2 regions of the Pseudomonas sp. LBUM1644 genome follow, and region 1 is predicted to be linked to the other one. Evidence: predicted binding sites of a transcription regulator. Region 1 holds the regulator's gene; the other holds the start of a gene.
The links. The regulator sigma-54, encoded in region 1, starts transcription at its own class of promoters, with help from an activator protein. The targets are predictions, from matches to a motif close to ANTGGCATNNANNTTGCTNT.

Region 1 (8,022 bases):
AAAGGCGATGTGATCATTACCCAGGGCTCAATGAAGGTCACCGGCAATACCGTGACCATCACCCGCACCCCGGCCGGCGACATCGACGTGGTGACTTCGGTGGGCAACCTCGCCTACTTCGAGCAATTGCAGACCGCTGGCGACACCAAGCCTGTTCAAGGCTGGGGCGTAACCATCCAGTACCACGCAGCGCAAAACCGCATCGTGCTGATCGATCGCGCCAAAGTGATCGACAAGGACAACAACACCACCCAAGGCGAGAAAATCGTCTACGACACGGTGAAGAAGCTTGCCAGCGCCGGTCGCGCCACGGGCAGCAAGGTCACCGAGTCGCGTCCGCGCATCGACATGGTGATCCAGCCCAAGCCGAAAACCGACGAGAAAAAGGCCCAGTAATGGCAACTCTGAAAGCTCAGCATCTGGCCAAGAGCTACAAGAGCCGCCAGGTCGTGCGTGACGTCAGCCTGTCCATCGACAGCGGTCAGATCGTCGGCCTGCTTGGCCCCAACGGTGCCGGCAAGACCACGTGCTTCTACATGATCGTCGGCTTGGTTCAGGCCGATCAGGGCCGCGTCCTGATCGACGACCTGGACGTCAGCCACCAGCCCATGCACGGCCGCGCAAAGGCCGGTATCGGCTATCTTCCGCAAGAAGCGTCGATCTTCCGCAAACTCTCGGTGGCCGACAACATCATGGCCATCCTCGAGACCCGCAAGGAACTCGACAAGGCTGGTCGTCGCAAGGAACTGGAAAGCCTGCTGCAGGAGTTCCACATCAGCCACATCCGCGACAACCTGGGCATGAGCCTGTCCGGTGGTGAACGCCGCCGTGTGGAAATCGCCCGGGCACTGGCCACCAACCCGAAATTCATCCTCCTCGACGAACCGTTCGCCGGCGTGGACCCGATTTCGGTGGGCGATATCAAGCAGATCATTTATCACCTCAAGGCCAAGGGCATTGGCGTGCTCATCACTGACCACAATGTCCGTGAAACCCTGGACATCTGCGAAACCGCCTACATCGTCAACGATGGCCAGCTGATCGCCGAAGGTGACTCCGCCACCATTCTGGCCAACGACCTGGTCAAGGAAGTGTACCTGGGCCATGAGTTCCGTCTGTAAGCGCTGAGGTGTCTGGCTGATTGTCCGGGCGCTTGTCTCGATAAAAAATCAATAGTTTTTTATTGTTACAACGCTCTAGGCAAACGCTGCAGTTTCGGGCATATAATTTGCTTATGTTTGGCGCTCCGGCGCCCTGTAGTGGATGGCGCATGTGCGCCGGCGAATAAGGTGTTAAGCCCCTGCCATGAAACCATCGCTAGTCTTGAGAATGGGCCAGCAGCTGACGATGACACCGCAGCTGCAACAGGCCATCCGCCTGCTCCAATTGTCGACCCTGGACCTGCAACAGGAAATCCAGGAGGCCCTGGAGTCCAATCCGATGCTCGAACGCCAGGAAGAAGGCGACGACTTCGATAACGCCGACCCCTTGGCTGACAAAGCCGAACAGCCACCCAATGCCGATGTTTCGGAACCCTCTTACCAGGAAACCGCCCCGACGGTGGACAACCTCGAGGAAGGCGACTGGAACGAGCGCATTCCCAACGAACTGCCCGTCGACACCGCGTGGGAAGACGTCTACCAGACCAGCGCCAGCAGCCTGCCGAGCAACGATGACGACGAGTGGGATTTCACCACCCGCACATCCGCCGGTGAAAGCCTGCAAAGCCATCTGTTGTGGCAACTGAACCTGGCGCCGATGTCCGACACCGATCGCCTGATCGCCGTGACCCTGATCGATTGCATCAACAATCAGGGCTACCTGGACGAAACACTCGAGGAAATCCTCGAAGCCTTCGACCCGGAACTGGACATCGAACTGGACGAAATCGAAGCCGTCCTGCACCGCATCCAGCAATTCGAACCCGCCGGCATCGGCGCGCGCAACCTGGGTGAATGCCTGCTGCTGCAATTGCGCCAGTTGCCCGCCAAGACGCCTTGGCTGGCCGAAGCCAAGCGCCTGGTCAGCGATTACATCGACCTGCTCGGCAGCCGCGACTACAGCCAGCTCATGCGCCGCATGAAGCTCAAAGAAGATGAACTGCGCCAGGTGATCGAACTGGTTCAGAGCCTCAACCCGCGCCCAGGCTCCCAGATCGAGTCCAGTGAAGCCGAATACGTCGTTCCCGACGTGATCGTGCGCAAGGACAACGAGCGCTGGCTGGTAGAACTGAACCAGGAATCGGTGCCACGGCTGCGGGTCAACGCCCAATACGCCGGCTTCGTGCGCCGCGCGGACACCAGCGCCGACAACACCTTCATGCGCAATCAGCTGCAAGAGGCCCGCTGGTTCATCAAGAGCCTGCAGAGCCGCAACGAAACCCTGATGAAAGTGGCCACCCAGATCGTCGAGCATCAGCGAGGCTTCCTGGAGTACGGCGACGAAGCCATGAAACCGCTGGTCCTGCACGACATCGCTGAAGCGGTGGGCATGCACGAATCGACGATTTCCCGGGTGACCACGCAAAAGTTCATGCACACCCCCCGGGGTATTTATGAACTGAAATACTTTTTCTCCAGCCATGTGAGCACCTCCGAAGGCGGTGAATGCTCGTCCACGGCGATCCGCGCGATCATCAAAAAACTGGTTGCCGCGGAAAATCAGAAAAAGCCGTTGAGTGACAGCAAGATCGCTGGTTTACTGGAGGCACAAGGCATTCAGGTGGCTCGCCGCACCGTCGCCAAGTACCGCGAATCCCTCGGGATCGCGCCTTCGAGCGAACGTAAGCGGTTGATGTAGGGCCACGCCACAGCGTTCCAGTGGTAGATCATCTGATCTGCCGCTTTATGCACTGGCAACGAAGGAGAAGCTGTATGCAAGTCAACATCAGTGGACACCAACTGGAAGTGACCGAACCCCTGCGCGCCTACATCGGCGAAAAACTTGAACGACTGGAGCGGCATTTCGACAAGATCACCAATGTGCAAGTCACGATGACGGTCGAAAAACTGAAGCAGAAAATCGAAGCCACCCTGCATATTCCCGGCAATGAAGTGGTCGCTAACGCGGAACATACCGATATGTACGCGGCGATCGACGCATTGACCGACAAGCTGGATAAACAACTCAAAAAGCATAAGGAAAAGACCCAGAGCCTCCTCCAGGGCGCGACCGGTCGTTAACACTCCCAACCCATGATCCGACTTGAAAGCATCCTGACCCCCGGCCGTTCCCTCGTGAACGTGCCGGGCGGCAGTAAAAAGAAAGCCCTTGAGCAAATTGCCAACCTTATCCACCGCGAAGTGCCGGATCTGGCGATGCAGGATGTCTTCGAGAGTCTGGTCGCCCGCGAAAAACTCGGTTCCACCGGTTTTGGCAATGGCATCGCCATCCCCCACTGCCGCCTCAAAGGTTGCACGGCACCCATCAGTGCCTTGATGCACCTCGATGCCCCTATTGATTTCGACGCCATTGATGGCGCCCCGGTTGACCTGCTATTCGTGCTGCTGGTCCCGGAAGCCGCTACCGATGCGCACCTGGAGCTACTGCGCCAGATCGCCAGCATGCTCGACCGCATGGATGTGCGCAAAAAGTTGCGCAGTGCCCCGAGCAATGAAGCCTTGTATCAGGTTGTCCTGGACGAGCAGAACGGTCACTAATCATGCGCTTGATCATTGTCAGTGGCCGTTCCGGCTCAGGTAAAAGCACCGCACTCGATGTTCTCGAGGACAGCGGCTATTACTGCATCGACAATCTGCCGGCCGGCCTGCTGCCAGAGTTGGCCGAGCGCTCGCTGATTCACACCGAACTGGCACAACCCCTGGTTGCCGTGTCCATCGATGCGCGCAACCTGCCAAGCCACCTGTCACGGTTTCCCGAGCTGCTGGAAGAAGTCCGCAGCCGGCATATCCAGTGCGATGTCCTGTACCTGGATGCCGACGAAGAAACCTTGCTCAAACGATTTTCGGAAACCCGGCGTCGTCACCCGCTGAGCAGCCCCAATCGCTCGCTGGCCGAAGCGATCAATGACGAAACCAGCCTGCTCGGTCCGATTGCCGACCTTGCCGATCTGAAAGTAAACACCACCAACCTGAACCTGTATCAGCTGCGCGATACCATCAAGCTGCGGCTGCTGAACCAGCCGGAACCCGGCACTGCGTTCCTGGTGGAGTCTTTCGGTTTCAAGCGTGGCATGCCGGTGGACGCCGACCTGGTGTTTGACGTGCGCTGCCTGCCGAACCCTTACTGGAAGCCGGAATTGCGCGAACAGTCCGGGCTTGATCAACCGGTTGCCGAGTACCTGGCAGCACAGCCGGACGTCGAAGAGATGTTCCAGGACATTTCCACATACCTGCTCAAGTGGCTGCCACGCTTTGCCGCCAGCAACCGCGCGTATGTCACCATTGCCATTGGCTGTACCGGCGGACATCACCGCTCCGTCTACCTGACCGAACGCCTGGGTCAGACCCTGCAAAAAACCCTGAAGAACGTCCAGGTCCGCCACCGCGACCTCAGCTAAAGGATTTACATCGCGATGCCTGCTCTGGAAATTGAAATCATCAACAAGCTGGGTCTGCATGCCCGTGCTTCCGCAAAATTTGTCGGAGTCGCCGGCCAGTTCAAGGACTGCACGATCAGGGTAGGACGCACGCCAGAATCCACGGTAGACGGTAAAAGCATCATGGCGATGATGATGTTGGCCGCCGGCAAGGGCACCAGGATTCATCTAAGCACGGAAGGCGAGCAGGAACAGGAAGCGCTGGATGCGCTGGTGGCGCTGATCAACAACTTCTTCGACGAAGGCGAATAACACCGCAGCCCTGTAGCAGCTGGCGAAGCCTGCGTTCGGCTGCGCAGCAGTCGTAAAATCAGTCAGCGCGGTCTTTCGGCAAACCGGGTATACCGGATTTACGACTGCTGCGCAGCCGAACGCAGGCTTCGCCAGCTGCTACATAGTTCGTGTTAAGCAAGCGCAGTATCCATCACCATCATCAGGCAAAACCCGATCAGCAACCCAAGGCTGGCCAGTTTGTCGTGACCCTTGCGGCGCGACTCGGGAATGACCTCGTGGGTCACCACCAACAGCATTGCCCCGGCCGCCAGTGCCAAGCCCAATGGCAACAACAACTCAGCCAGGCTCACCAGCCACGCACACAGCAGCGCAAAAACCGGCTCGACCAAACCTGACGCGGCGCCGATCAGGAACGCTTTGACCCGCGACATCCCTGCCCCGGCCAATACCAGCGCAATCACCAGACCTTCAGGCACGTCCTGCAACGCGATGCCCATCGCCAGGCTATCGGCGTCGGGCATGCCTCCCCCGGCCGAGACACCCACCGCCATACCTTCAGGGATGTTGTGGGCGATGATGGCGAATACAAACAACCAGATCCGCGGTGGAATTACCGGCCGCTCCGGCGTGCCAACGAGCATTTCCGGCGAAGCGCCAGACACCTTTCGGTCCACAAGAAACAACCCGAACGCACCCAGCATGATGCCGAAGCTGATCAGACCGCTGGCCGCCCACGGCGTCAGCCCCAAGCTTTCAGCAGCGGAAATTCCCGGAACGACCAGCGAAAACGCCGTCGCCGCGAGCATCACTCCGGCCCCGAAGCCGAGCAGCGTGTCGCTGACCGTCTGGGGCATCCGGCGGATCACCAACACCGGCACCGCGCCCAAGGCAGTGCCCAAGGCGCAGATCGCCCCGCCCTGCAGTGCGCGCAGCAGTTTCGGCTCAAGGTCCAGCCAGGCGAGTCCGTGTGCGACCAGTAAGCTCATCCCTGCCAGCAATAACAGCGAACCAAACGCGTAACGAAACATTCGCCCGCTTCCAATCGCCAGTGTTTCAGTGCCCATATTCAGCCTTGGATTATTTTTATAAACGACTTAAACCCGTGCAGCCTGATAGCGCGCAGCGACTTCGGGCCAATGGATGACGTTGTAGAAAGCGTTGATGTATTCAGGGCGACGATTCTGATACTGCAGGTAATACGCGTGCTCCCAGACATCCAGGCCGAGGATGGGCGTATTGCCGTTCATCAACGGGCTGTCCTGATTGCCACTGCTTTCAACGACCAATGTCTTTTGCGGCGTCACGCTCAACCAGGCCCAGCCGCTGCCGAAGCGGGTCAACGCGGCCTTAGTGAAAGCCTGCTTGAAGCTGTCGAGCCCTCCCAGTTGCTCATCGATTGCCTTGGCCAGTTCACCTTCAGGCTTGCCTCCGCCGTGGGGCGCCATCACCTCCCAGAACAGCGAATGGTTGGCATGACCGCCGCCCTGATTGATCACCGCAGCGCGTAGCTGCTCTGGCAGTTGTTGCACGCCAGCCACCAGTTTTTCCACCGGCCACTCGGCGAACTCGGTCCCTTCGACGGCCGCGTTGAGGTTATTGATGTAGGTCTGGTGATGCTTGGTGTAGTGAATTTCCATGGTCTGTGCATCGATGTGCGGTTCCAGGGCGTCGTAGGCGTACGGCAAGGCAGGCAAGGTAAAAGCCATTTCAATGGACTCCATGATGGTGGGGCGCAGTCTTTTGCGACGGCGAGGCAGCATCGATGTGCAGCAACCGATGAGTACGCGGGTATTCGCCGTGTTCGCTGATGAAATTCAGTAACTCGACGTAGGTTTTGCTGCTCTGGCGCAGCGCTGCTTCGCGCAGTGCCGGCGCCAGTCGTGGGTCTTGCAGGGTCTGCAGCAACCGTTGATGGATCGCGCACAAGTATTCCGCGCTCTCTTCCGGCTGGTTCAGACGCAAATGCAGGTCCGCCAGGTTGTGGTGGGAAATCACGCAGGCCGCCACCGCTTCGTCGGCATCCGCCCAGCGCTCGAACAGCACCTGGGCCAGGGCCAACGCCTGCAAGTAAGCCTCGCGGGCGTCGATCAGTTCGCCCAGCATGAAACAACGGTTTGCCCTTTCGATCGTGCGTTTCCAATGCTCCATGGTGAGCCTCCAAAGCGGTGGTGGTGGTTACACGCCGCCTGCTGTCAGCTTTTCTGGATTGAGCAACTCCTCCAGTTGGCTACGTGTCAGGTCGGTGTGCTCCAGGGCCACATCAATCACCGGCCGGCCCTGTTGATAGGCCTTCTTGGCAATCTCCGCGGCTTTTTGGTAACCAATGATCGGGTTGAGTGCGGTCACCAGGATTGGATTACGCGACAGCGCTTCCACTGAGTCATTACCGATCACTTGGGCGGCGACCATGGAGGTGGCTTCCGGGATCACCGGGTGACCTTGCCCGGCATGATCGAAGAACCCGGCTGCAACGCTTCGAGTATCGGGAAATTGTCCACCGCGCGCTGGGTCTGTGCGCCATAGAGCGCGTCCACGGGGACTTGCAGCTCGCCCATGCTGTCGCGCTCAATACGTGTCTTGGTCATCGGAAAATCCTTGCACCAGTTCTATGAGAGAAATCGAGGGCCGCAACTCGCAGGTTGACAATTGCCACGTATAGCTTTGCCAGCGCTTGAGGCGGCACTTACACAGAGAGAGGCGTTCCAGATCGCGTAACAGCCGCCAGGACTGGTCGAGACAGAAGGTCCGCCAGTGCCACGGCAGCCCGACGTCGGCGGCGGTATCGAGCAGTAAACGAAAGGAATTTTCGGCGATGGTCCAGGGCGAGGTGGCCGTGCAACACGCCAGATACCGGCCTTCAGCCAGGTAATGTTCGATCAGGCGAGGCTCGTCGGGGTCCATCGCGCAACGAATCTGGCGACTCATCCAGCGCCAGCTTTCGAGGTAAGGCTGCTCGTGCAAGGCAGAACTCATGATCCGGGCTCATTCGGTAATGAGATTTATTATTAAATGATAATGAGAAACAACACAAGATCAAAAGATCGCAGCCTTCGGCAGCTCCTACAGTGGAATGTGTGTAGGAGCTGCCGCAGGCTGCGATCTTTTGATTTAAAAAAAAGGCGCGCCACCCAGTGGGTGGCGCGCCTTTTTGTGTAACGGTGAGGTTTAGCTACCCGCCACGGTCATCCGCTCGATCAGCACCGAACCCGTGCGAATGTTGCTGCGCAGCT
Region 2 (8,022 bases), 1.1 Mb from region 1:
GACTTCATGGTCCTCGACCTGGTCAGCCAGCACGCGCACATCCTGCCCAAGCACGCCAAGCAATGGGGCGATCGGCATACCGGCATCGGTTTCGACCAACTGCTGATCGTCGAAGCGCCGAGCAATCCGGACGTGGATTTCCGTTATCGGATTTTCAACTCCGACGGCTCCGAAGTGGAACAGTGTGGCAACGGCGCGCGCTGCTTCGCGCGCTTTGTGCTCGATAAGCGCCTGACCGCAAAACGGCAGATTCGTGTCGAGACCAAAAGCGGCATCATTGAGCTGGATATCCGCAGCGACGGCCAGATCGGCGTCAATATGGGCGCACCGCGCCTGGTGCCAGCCGACATTCCGTTCCAGGCACCGGAACAGGCCACGAGCTATTCGGTCGACGTCGACGGCACCCTTGTCGACCTCGCCGCCGTGTCCATGGGCAACCCCCATGCCGTGCTACGCGTGAACGACATCAACAACGCGCCGGTGCATGAACTGGGGCCGAAAATCGAACACCACCCGCGCTTCCCGGCGCGGGTCAATGTCGGTTTTCTCCAGGTCATCGACCGCAACCGCGCACAGCTGCGCGTCTGGGAGCGCGGGGCCGGGGAAACCCAGGCCTGCGGAACCGGCGCGTGCGCTGCCGCAGTGGCCGCGATCAGCCAGGGGTGGATGGATTCGCCGCTATTGATCGACCTGCCCGGCGGGCGTCTGTCCATTGAATGGGCAGGCCCTGGCCAACCGGTCTTGATGACCGGCCCGGCAGTCCGCGTATACGAAGGACAAGTGCGTCTTTGAGTGAGTCAAACCCATGACCGACAAGCCCCAGGTTCCCGCCCTACAGCCCGACGAATCCCCTTCCGAAAGCCTTGAGGCGGCGGCGATTGCCGCGTACCTGGAGGCTCATCCGGATTTCTTCGTCGAGCACGAAGAACTGCTCGCGGCCCTGCGTATTCCGCACCAGCGTGGCGACACCATTTCGCTGGTCGAGCGCCAGATGACCATCCTGCGCGACCGCAATATCGAGTTGCGTCATCGCCTCTCGCACTTGATGGACGTGGCCCGTGACAACGACCGCCTCTTCGACAAGACCCGTCGACTGATTCTCGCGCTGATGGACGCCACCAGCCTGGACGACGTGGTGATCAGCGTCGAAGACAGCCTGCGCCAGGACTTTCAGGTGCCTTTCGTCAGCCTGATCCTGCTGGGTGACAACCCGATGCCGGTAGGCCGTTGGGCGACTCACGCCGAGGCACAAACCGCGATCGGCGGCTTGCTCACCGAAGACAAAAGCGTCAGCGGCAGCCTGCGTGAGCATGAGCTGGACTTTCTGTTCGGTGAGGAGCAACGCAAGCAGATCGGCTCCACCGCCGTCGTCGCCATCAGCCATCAAGGCATCCACGGCGTCCTGGCTATCGCCAGCCGTGATCCGCAGCACTACAAGAGTTCGGTGGGCACCCTGTTCCTCAGCTACATTGCCGAAGTCATGGGCCGCGTGCTGCCACGGGTCAACAACTCCCTACGCTCGGTGCGCTGAGCATGGAACGGCAACTGGACGCTTACTGCGAACACTTGCGCAGTGAGCGGCAGGTGTCGCCCCACACGCTGTACGCCTACCGGCACGACCTCGACAAAGTGCTGGGTTGGTGCGTCAAACAGAACATCAGCAGCTGGGCTGCGCTGGATATCCAGCGCTTGCGCAGCCTGATCGCCCGCCTGCATTCACAAGGCCAATCGTCCCGCAGCCTGGCGCGGCTTCTGTCGGCAGTGCGCGGGCTTTATCACTACCTGAACCGCGAAGGCCTCTGCGACCACGACCCGGCCAACGGTCTGGCGCCGCCGAAGGGCGAACGTCGCCTGCCGAAAACCCTCGACACCGACCGCGCGCTGCAACTGCTTGAGGGCGCGGTGGAGGATGATTTTCTGGCTCGCCGGGATCAGGCGATTCTGGAGCTGTTCTACTCCTCTGGATTGCGTCTTTCGGAGCTGACAGGGCTCAATCTTGATCAGCTGGACCTGGCCGACGGCATGGTCCAGGTGCTCGGCAAAGGCAGCAAGACCCGACTGTTGCCGGTGGGCAAAAAAGCTCGCGAAGCATTGGAACTATGGCTGCCGCTGCGGGCCATGACCAACCCGACAGACGATGCAGTGTTTGTCAGCCAGCAAGGCCGGCGCCTCGGGCCCCGGACGATTCAGATGCGGGTCAAGGCCGCCGGCGAGCGCGAGCTGGGGCAGAACCTGCATCCACACATGCTGCGTCACTCCTTTGCCAGCCATTTGCTGGAGTCCTCGCAGGATCTGCGCGCCGTACAGGAACTGCTCGGCCACTCGGACATCAAGACCACCCAGATTTACACCCACCTGGATTTCCAGCACCTGGCGACGGTTTACGACAGCGCCCATCCACGGGCCAAACGCATTAAAGGCGATGATTCATGACTCTCCAATTGATCACCTTCGACCTCGACGACACCCTGTGGGACACCGCCCCGGTGATCGTCAGCGCCGAAGCCGTACTGCGTGAATGGCTGACCGAGCATGCGCCGAACCTGGGCGCGGTGCCGGTGGAGCATTTGTGGGCGATTCGCGAGCGAATCCTGAGCGTCGAGCCCGGGCTCAAGCACCGGATCAGCGCCCTGCGCCGACGGGTACTGTTCCATGCGCTGGAAGAGGCCGGTTACACGCACGAACAGGCGTCAGATCTGGCCGATCAGAGTTTTGAAGTGTTTCTGCATGCGCGGCACCAGATCGAGGTGTTCCCCGAAGTCGAGCCGACGCTGGAGATTCTGGCCAAGCACTACGCCCTGGGTGTTGTGACTAACGGCAACGCCGATGTGCGCCGGTTAGGCCTGGCGGATTACTTCAGGTTCGCCTTGTGCGCTGAAGACATTGGCATTGCCAAGCCGGATGCGCGGCTGTTTCACGAAGCATTGCATCGAGGTGGCGCGACGGCGCAGACAGCGGTGCATATCGGCGACCACCCTGGCGATGACATTGCCGGCGCGCAGCAGGCAGGGTTGCGAGCGATCTGGTTTAACCCGCAGGGTAAATTGTGGGAGGCGCAGAGGGCGCCGGATGCCGAAATTCGCAGCCTGACCGAGCTGCCGGCGTTGTTGGCGCGGTGGAATACGGCCAAAATTTGAGTTGTGCCCGAAAAGATCGCAGCCTTCGGCAGCTCCTACATTGGATTGTGTACACCTGTAGGAGCTGCCGAAGGCTGCGATCTTGTGATTTTGGCATCGCCCATGAAAAAGCCCGCAGCGACGGCGGGCTTCTTCAGCAAGCAAGCGGCAGGCTCAGATAGGCCGGCTACCGTACTTGTTGTCTGGCTTCTTGGGAGGATCGGCGACCACGTTGGCCTCCACTTCCTGCACCTTGCCGCCCTTGGCCAGGAATTCTTCCATGGCCCGCGCCAGAGCATCACGCTCCTTGTTTTTCGCTTCGACGCTCGGCAGCTCATCGACCGACACCGCAGCCTTGGCCTTGCCTTTGGCGGTCGGAACGGGCGTTTCACCGCCATCGTCTTCAGCGACGTCTTCCGCCGCTGCTTCCAGACCTTCTTCGGTTTCGTCGTCGCCTACTTCGAGGTCGTCGTTTTCCAGATCATCGTCGCTCATGTTCTACCTCATGACTTGCGAAAAGCAGATTAGTTATAGCCCAGCTTCACCGTCTGTCGACGGCTGCCGGAAAAAATTCAACGGCCATTGGTGACCAACGGCTTATGCCTCTTCACCGTGCACGGTGGCGAGGACTTTACGGGCACCGCCATGATCACGGTGCTCGCCCAGATAAACGCCTTGCCAGGTCCCTAACGCCAATCGGCCTGCCGAAATCGGCAAACTGAGCTGACAGCCAAGCACGCTGGCCTTGAAGTGCGCCGGGAGGTCGTCCAGGCCTTCGTCGTTATGCTCATAGCCGTCTGTTCCTTGTGGGATCAGACGATTGAAAAATCGTTCGAAGTCGCGACGTACCGCCGGATCGGCGTTCTCGTTGATGGTCAACGACGCCGAGGTATGCTGTAGCCACAAATGCAACAGACCGACCCGACACGCCTTGAGTTCAGGCAAGCCGGCGAGTAACTCGTCCGTTACCAGATGAAAGCCCCGGGGCCTTGCCCGCAGGGTAATCAGAGTCTGTTGCCACATACAGTTCTCCGCACGTTCGGGGCGCATTCTAGCGCGCTCAGGGAAAAAACAAAGGCCCTAATATTCCTGCAAGCGCGTAAGCCATTGACCGCAGAAATACGTCCGCCGTAAACGCCCCTAAAGCTGTAAGAAAAAACCTTTCAGCTGCACCTTCAATGATAAATCGCGGACAAAAAAATGCCCGGCAAGCCGGGCAAGTTTTTTATGCGCCTGCTTACAAGTTGTAGCCGCGTTCGTTGTGGAGTGCCAGGTCGATGCCGACTGCCTCTTCTTCTTCCGTGATACGCAGGCCCATGACAGCGTCCAGGACCTTGAGAATGATGAAGGTGACGATCGCGGTGTAGATCACCGTGAAGCCCACGCCTTTGCACTGAATCCAGACTTGTGCGGCGATGTCGGTGACGGTGCCGAAGCCACCCAGGGACGGTGCAGCGAACACACCGGTCAGGATCGCGCCGAGAATACCGCCGATGCCGTGCACACCGAAGGCGTCCAGGGAATCGTCATAGCCGAGTTTGCGTTTCAGGGTGGTGGCGCAGAAGAAGCACACCACGCCAGCAGCCAGGCCGATCACCAGGGCGCCCATCGGGCCGACAGTGCCAGCGGCTGGAGTGATTGCAACCAGACCGGCCACAACACCCGAAGCGATACCCAGTGCGCTTGGTTTGCCGTGAGTGATCCACTCGGCAAACATCCAGCCCAGTGCAGCGGCGGCGGTTGCGATCTGGGTGACCAGCATCGCCATACCGGCTGTGCCGTTGGCCGCCGCGGCGGAACCGGCGTTGAAGCCGAACCAGCCTACCCACAACATCGCGGCGCCCATCAGGGTGTAACCGAGGTTGTGCGGTGCCATCGGGGTGGTCGGGAAGCCTTTGCGCTTGCCCAATACCAGGCAGGCAATCAGACCCGCCACACCGGCGTTGATGTGCACCACGGTGCCGCCGGCGAAGTCGAGCACGCCCCAGTCCCACAGCAGGCCGCCGTTACCGGACCACACCATGTGCGCAATCGGTGCGTAAACCAGGGTGAACCACACGCCCATGAAGATCAGCATGGCGGAGAACTTCATCCGCTCAGCGAAGGCACCGACGATCAGCGCAGGGGTAATGATGGCGAAAGTCATCTGGAAGGTGACGAACACCGCCTCAGGGAACAATGCCGCTGGCCCGGTCAGGCTGGCTGGCGTGATGCCGGCGAGAAACGCCTTGCCCATGCTGCCAAAGAACGAGTTGAAGTTGACGACGCCCTGTTCCATCCCGGTGGTGTCAAACGCGATGCTGTAGCCATAAATGACCCACAGGACGCTGATCAGACCGGTAATGGCGAAGCACTGCATCATCACGGAAAGAATGTTTTTCGACCGAACCATGCCGCCGTAGAACAGCGCGAGGCCGGGAATGGTCATGAACAGCACAAGGGCTGTCGAGGTCATCATCCAGGCGGTGTCGCCGGAATTGAGGACTGGGGCCGCCACTTCGTCTGCCGCCATAGCCAGGCTGGGCATTACGAGGGACAACAGGGCTCCTAGCCCTGCGAATTTACGCAGAGTCATATTGTTTTCTCCTGGGGCGTTGGGTTTGTGGCGGCTTAGATTGCGTCGGTATCGGTTTCGCCGGTACGGATGCGAATCGCCTGTTCCAGATTGACCACGAAGATCTTGCCGTCACCGATCTTGCCGGTATTGGCTGCCTTGGTTATCGCCTCGATAACCCGGTCAAGATCCTTGTCGTCAATGGCGACATCGATCTTCACCTTTGGCAGGAAATCGACCACGTATTCCGCGCCGCGATACAGCTCGGTGTGACCCTTCTGCCGACCGAAGCCTTTGACTTCAGTTACGGTAATGCCCTGCACGCCGATCTCGGACAGCGACTCGCGCACGTCGTCCAGTTTGAACGGCTTGATGATGGCAGTGACTAGCTTCATGAAAACTCTCTCCCGAATTGGTGGACTTGCCCCAGGAAAACAAACCCGACTCAAGTCTAAGCGCAGTGCCTGGCTTTGTAACGCATCGTCGGCCTTACCTGCCCGTCCGACGCCAGCTAACCGCTCCGTACGAAACACTTCCCCGTTTCGCTTGGCGCACTGCATTCGTCACAGCGACTGCATCAGTGCATGGGTCACTAGGTACATAGCAGAAAGCTTGCCATCTCCACAAAACTCCCTGTTATCAAGCCCTTGGCCGTAGATGCCAAGCACATCACCGCAACACCCGACGCGTTACGCACAACAACGGTGCGATGCCGTCCGTCCCCATGCGCGAAAAGCGTGCGCCTGCGGCAGGCGAGATTGACTATAGACACTGCGTGATACACTGCCCGCCATTGTTTCCAGGACATTTCCCATGCTCGCGCCCAAAGACTTCCTCGACGCCCTGAGCGGCACCGCCTCCCGCCTCTTCAGCGGCGACACTCCACTGCCGAAAAGCGAAATCGAAAGCCAGTTCAAGGCGTTGCTGCAAAGTGGGTTCAGCAAGCTGGATCTGGTGAGCCGGGAAGAGTTTGATAGTCAGATGGTTGTGCTCGCACGCACCCGCGCTCGGTTGGAAAGCCTTGAGGCAAAAGTGGCGGAGCTGGAAGCGAAACTGAATCCGCCAACCGAATAACGCAACAATTCCTCAATGAAATGCGATTCCCTGTGGGAGCGGGCTTGCCCGCGAATGGAGTCGCCTCGGTCTACCAACCATCCCGCACTGGACAGACCAACCCTGTAGGAGCTGCCGAAGGCTGCGATCTTTTGATCTTCAACCCCGCAATAATCCCGGCAACGTCCTACAAGAAAACCACCGCCGTCCCATTGCGCCGCAATGCTCTGGTTCCTAAGCTCACCCAATGCTGAATGTTCAGCACTGGGTTTGGCGACCTGGACCGCATCCGACGCACCGCGACCACGTTCGAACCAGGGATTTTTCCCATCTCGAATTATGGCGGCTATGCGTGGGAGACTTTCGGGTCTGCCGGTTTTTCCGGATGCACCGGTTCGCCAACCCGCGCATAGCTGCCACCCTTTTCGTTTGGCGACGATCAGAGGCAGTTTTCTTCATTCGAATCCGAGAACTGCTCAATGGACGAAAATTATCTGATACCTCACATCTTCACCCGCCACAACCTCCACCTCCACGCCCTCCTCCTGGAAAATCAACCCTGGTTCAGCGCCCGCGACCTAGGCCGATTGCTTCGCCTCTATCTCGATGAATGCGCCGTCCGCAAGCTCGATCCAGACCAGCGCCAATCCACACGAATGCTCATCCACGGCAGCATCGAAAACACCCTGCTGATCAGCGAATCCGGCGTCTACGCATTATTGGTCTATCACTACTGCCCCGAATACCGCGGCCTGCGCGAATGGCTGACTCACGAAGTAGTCCCAGCCTTGAGAGACGCCCAGCAACCCACCTCAACCGAACGCCCGATCCTGAGCCTTCTGAACTGGCCGGAGATGTCACTGAGCTTGCTGCACTGGAACAACCAGCCGTGGATTCGGTTGCAGGATGTTCCGCAAATGCTGCCGAGTGGGGAACTTCACCGACGCCCTTCATCCATTTCGGACCGGTCTTACAAAAACCAGCTCTCGTAACCCCAAACAACCAATGCCAGCCCCGGCGCAACCTTTGTAGTAGCTGCCGAAGGCTGCGTTCGGCTGCGCAGCAGTCGTAAAATCAAACCACGCAGTACGTCAGGTGAACCGAGCAATTCGGATTCACGACTGCTGCGCAGCCGAACGCAGCCTTCGGCAGCTGCTACAGAACGCGTTACGGCTTCGGCCAGCAACATTCTGCGAAAGTTTTGCGCCTGAATTACCAAGCTCAAGCGCCACTCCACAACTACCCTTCAAAAACCGCAGGAAGCGGCTCTCGCCTACTCAAGGAACGACCATGTCCCTC

Region 2: glnK (P-II family nitrogen regulator) is a predicted target of sigma-54. The motif match lies at 6,271-6,290, and genes of this name have one in related genera.

The regions. Positions count from the first base shown of each region.
Region 1 covers NZ_CP166812.1:917,044-925,065, reverse strand. The annotation lists gene lptA (lipopolysaccharide transport periplasmic protein LptA) at 1-396, shown strand, start outside; gene lptB (LPS export ABC transporter ATP-binding protein) at 396-1,121, shown strand; gene ACA052_RS04165 (RNA polymerase factor sigma-54) at 1,306-2,799, shown strand; gene hpf (ribosome hibernation-promoting factor, HPF/YfiA family) at 2,874-3,182, shown strand; gene ptsN (PTS IIA-like nitrogen regulatory protein PtsN) at 3,195-3,659, shown strand; gene rapZ (RNase adapter RapZ) at 3,662-4,519, shown strand; gene ACA052_RS04145 (HPr family phosphocarrier protein) at 4,535-4,810, shown strand; gene ACA052_RS04140 (ZIP family metal transporter) at 4,963-5,856, opposite strand; gene ACA052_RS04135 (superoxide dismutase) at 5,887-6,498, opposite strand; gene ACA052_RS04130 (DUF2753 family protein) at 6,500-6,940, opposite strand; partial or broken gene ACA052_RS04125 (lyase family protein) at 6,968-7,272, opposite strand; gene ACA052_RS04120 (FagA protein) at 7,358-7,765, opposite strand; gene pmbA (metalloprotease PmbA) at 7,958-8,022, opposite strand, start outside.
Region 2 covers NZ_CP166812.1:6,111,109-6,119,130, forward strand. The annotation lists gene dapF (diaminopimelate epimerase) at 1-792, shown strand, start outside; gene ACA052_RS28140 (DUF484 family protein) at 806-1,531, shown strand; gene xerC (tyrosine recombinase XerC) at 1,534-2,433, shown strand; gene ACA052_RS28150 (HAD family hydrolase) at 2,430-3,137, shown strand; gene sutA (dormancy-specific transcriptional regulator SutA) at 3,291-3,611, opposite strand; gene ACA052_RS28160 (secondary thiamine-phosphate synthase enzyme YjbQ) at 3,714-4,139, opposite strand; gene ACA052_RS28165 (ammonium transporter) at 4,354-5,691, opposite strand; gene glnK (P-II family nitrogen regulator) at 5,727-6,065, opposite strand; gene ACA052_RS28175 (accessory factor UbiK family protein) at 6,484-6,744, shown strand; gene ACA052_RS28180 (BRO-N domain-containing protein) at 7,203-7,715, shown strand; gene ACA052_RS28185 (hypothetical protein) at 7,694-7,948, opposite strand; gene ACA052_RS28190 (YifB family Mg chelatase-like AAA ATPase) at 8,014-8,022, shown strand, end outside.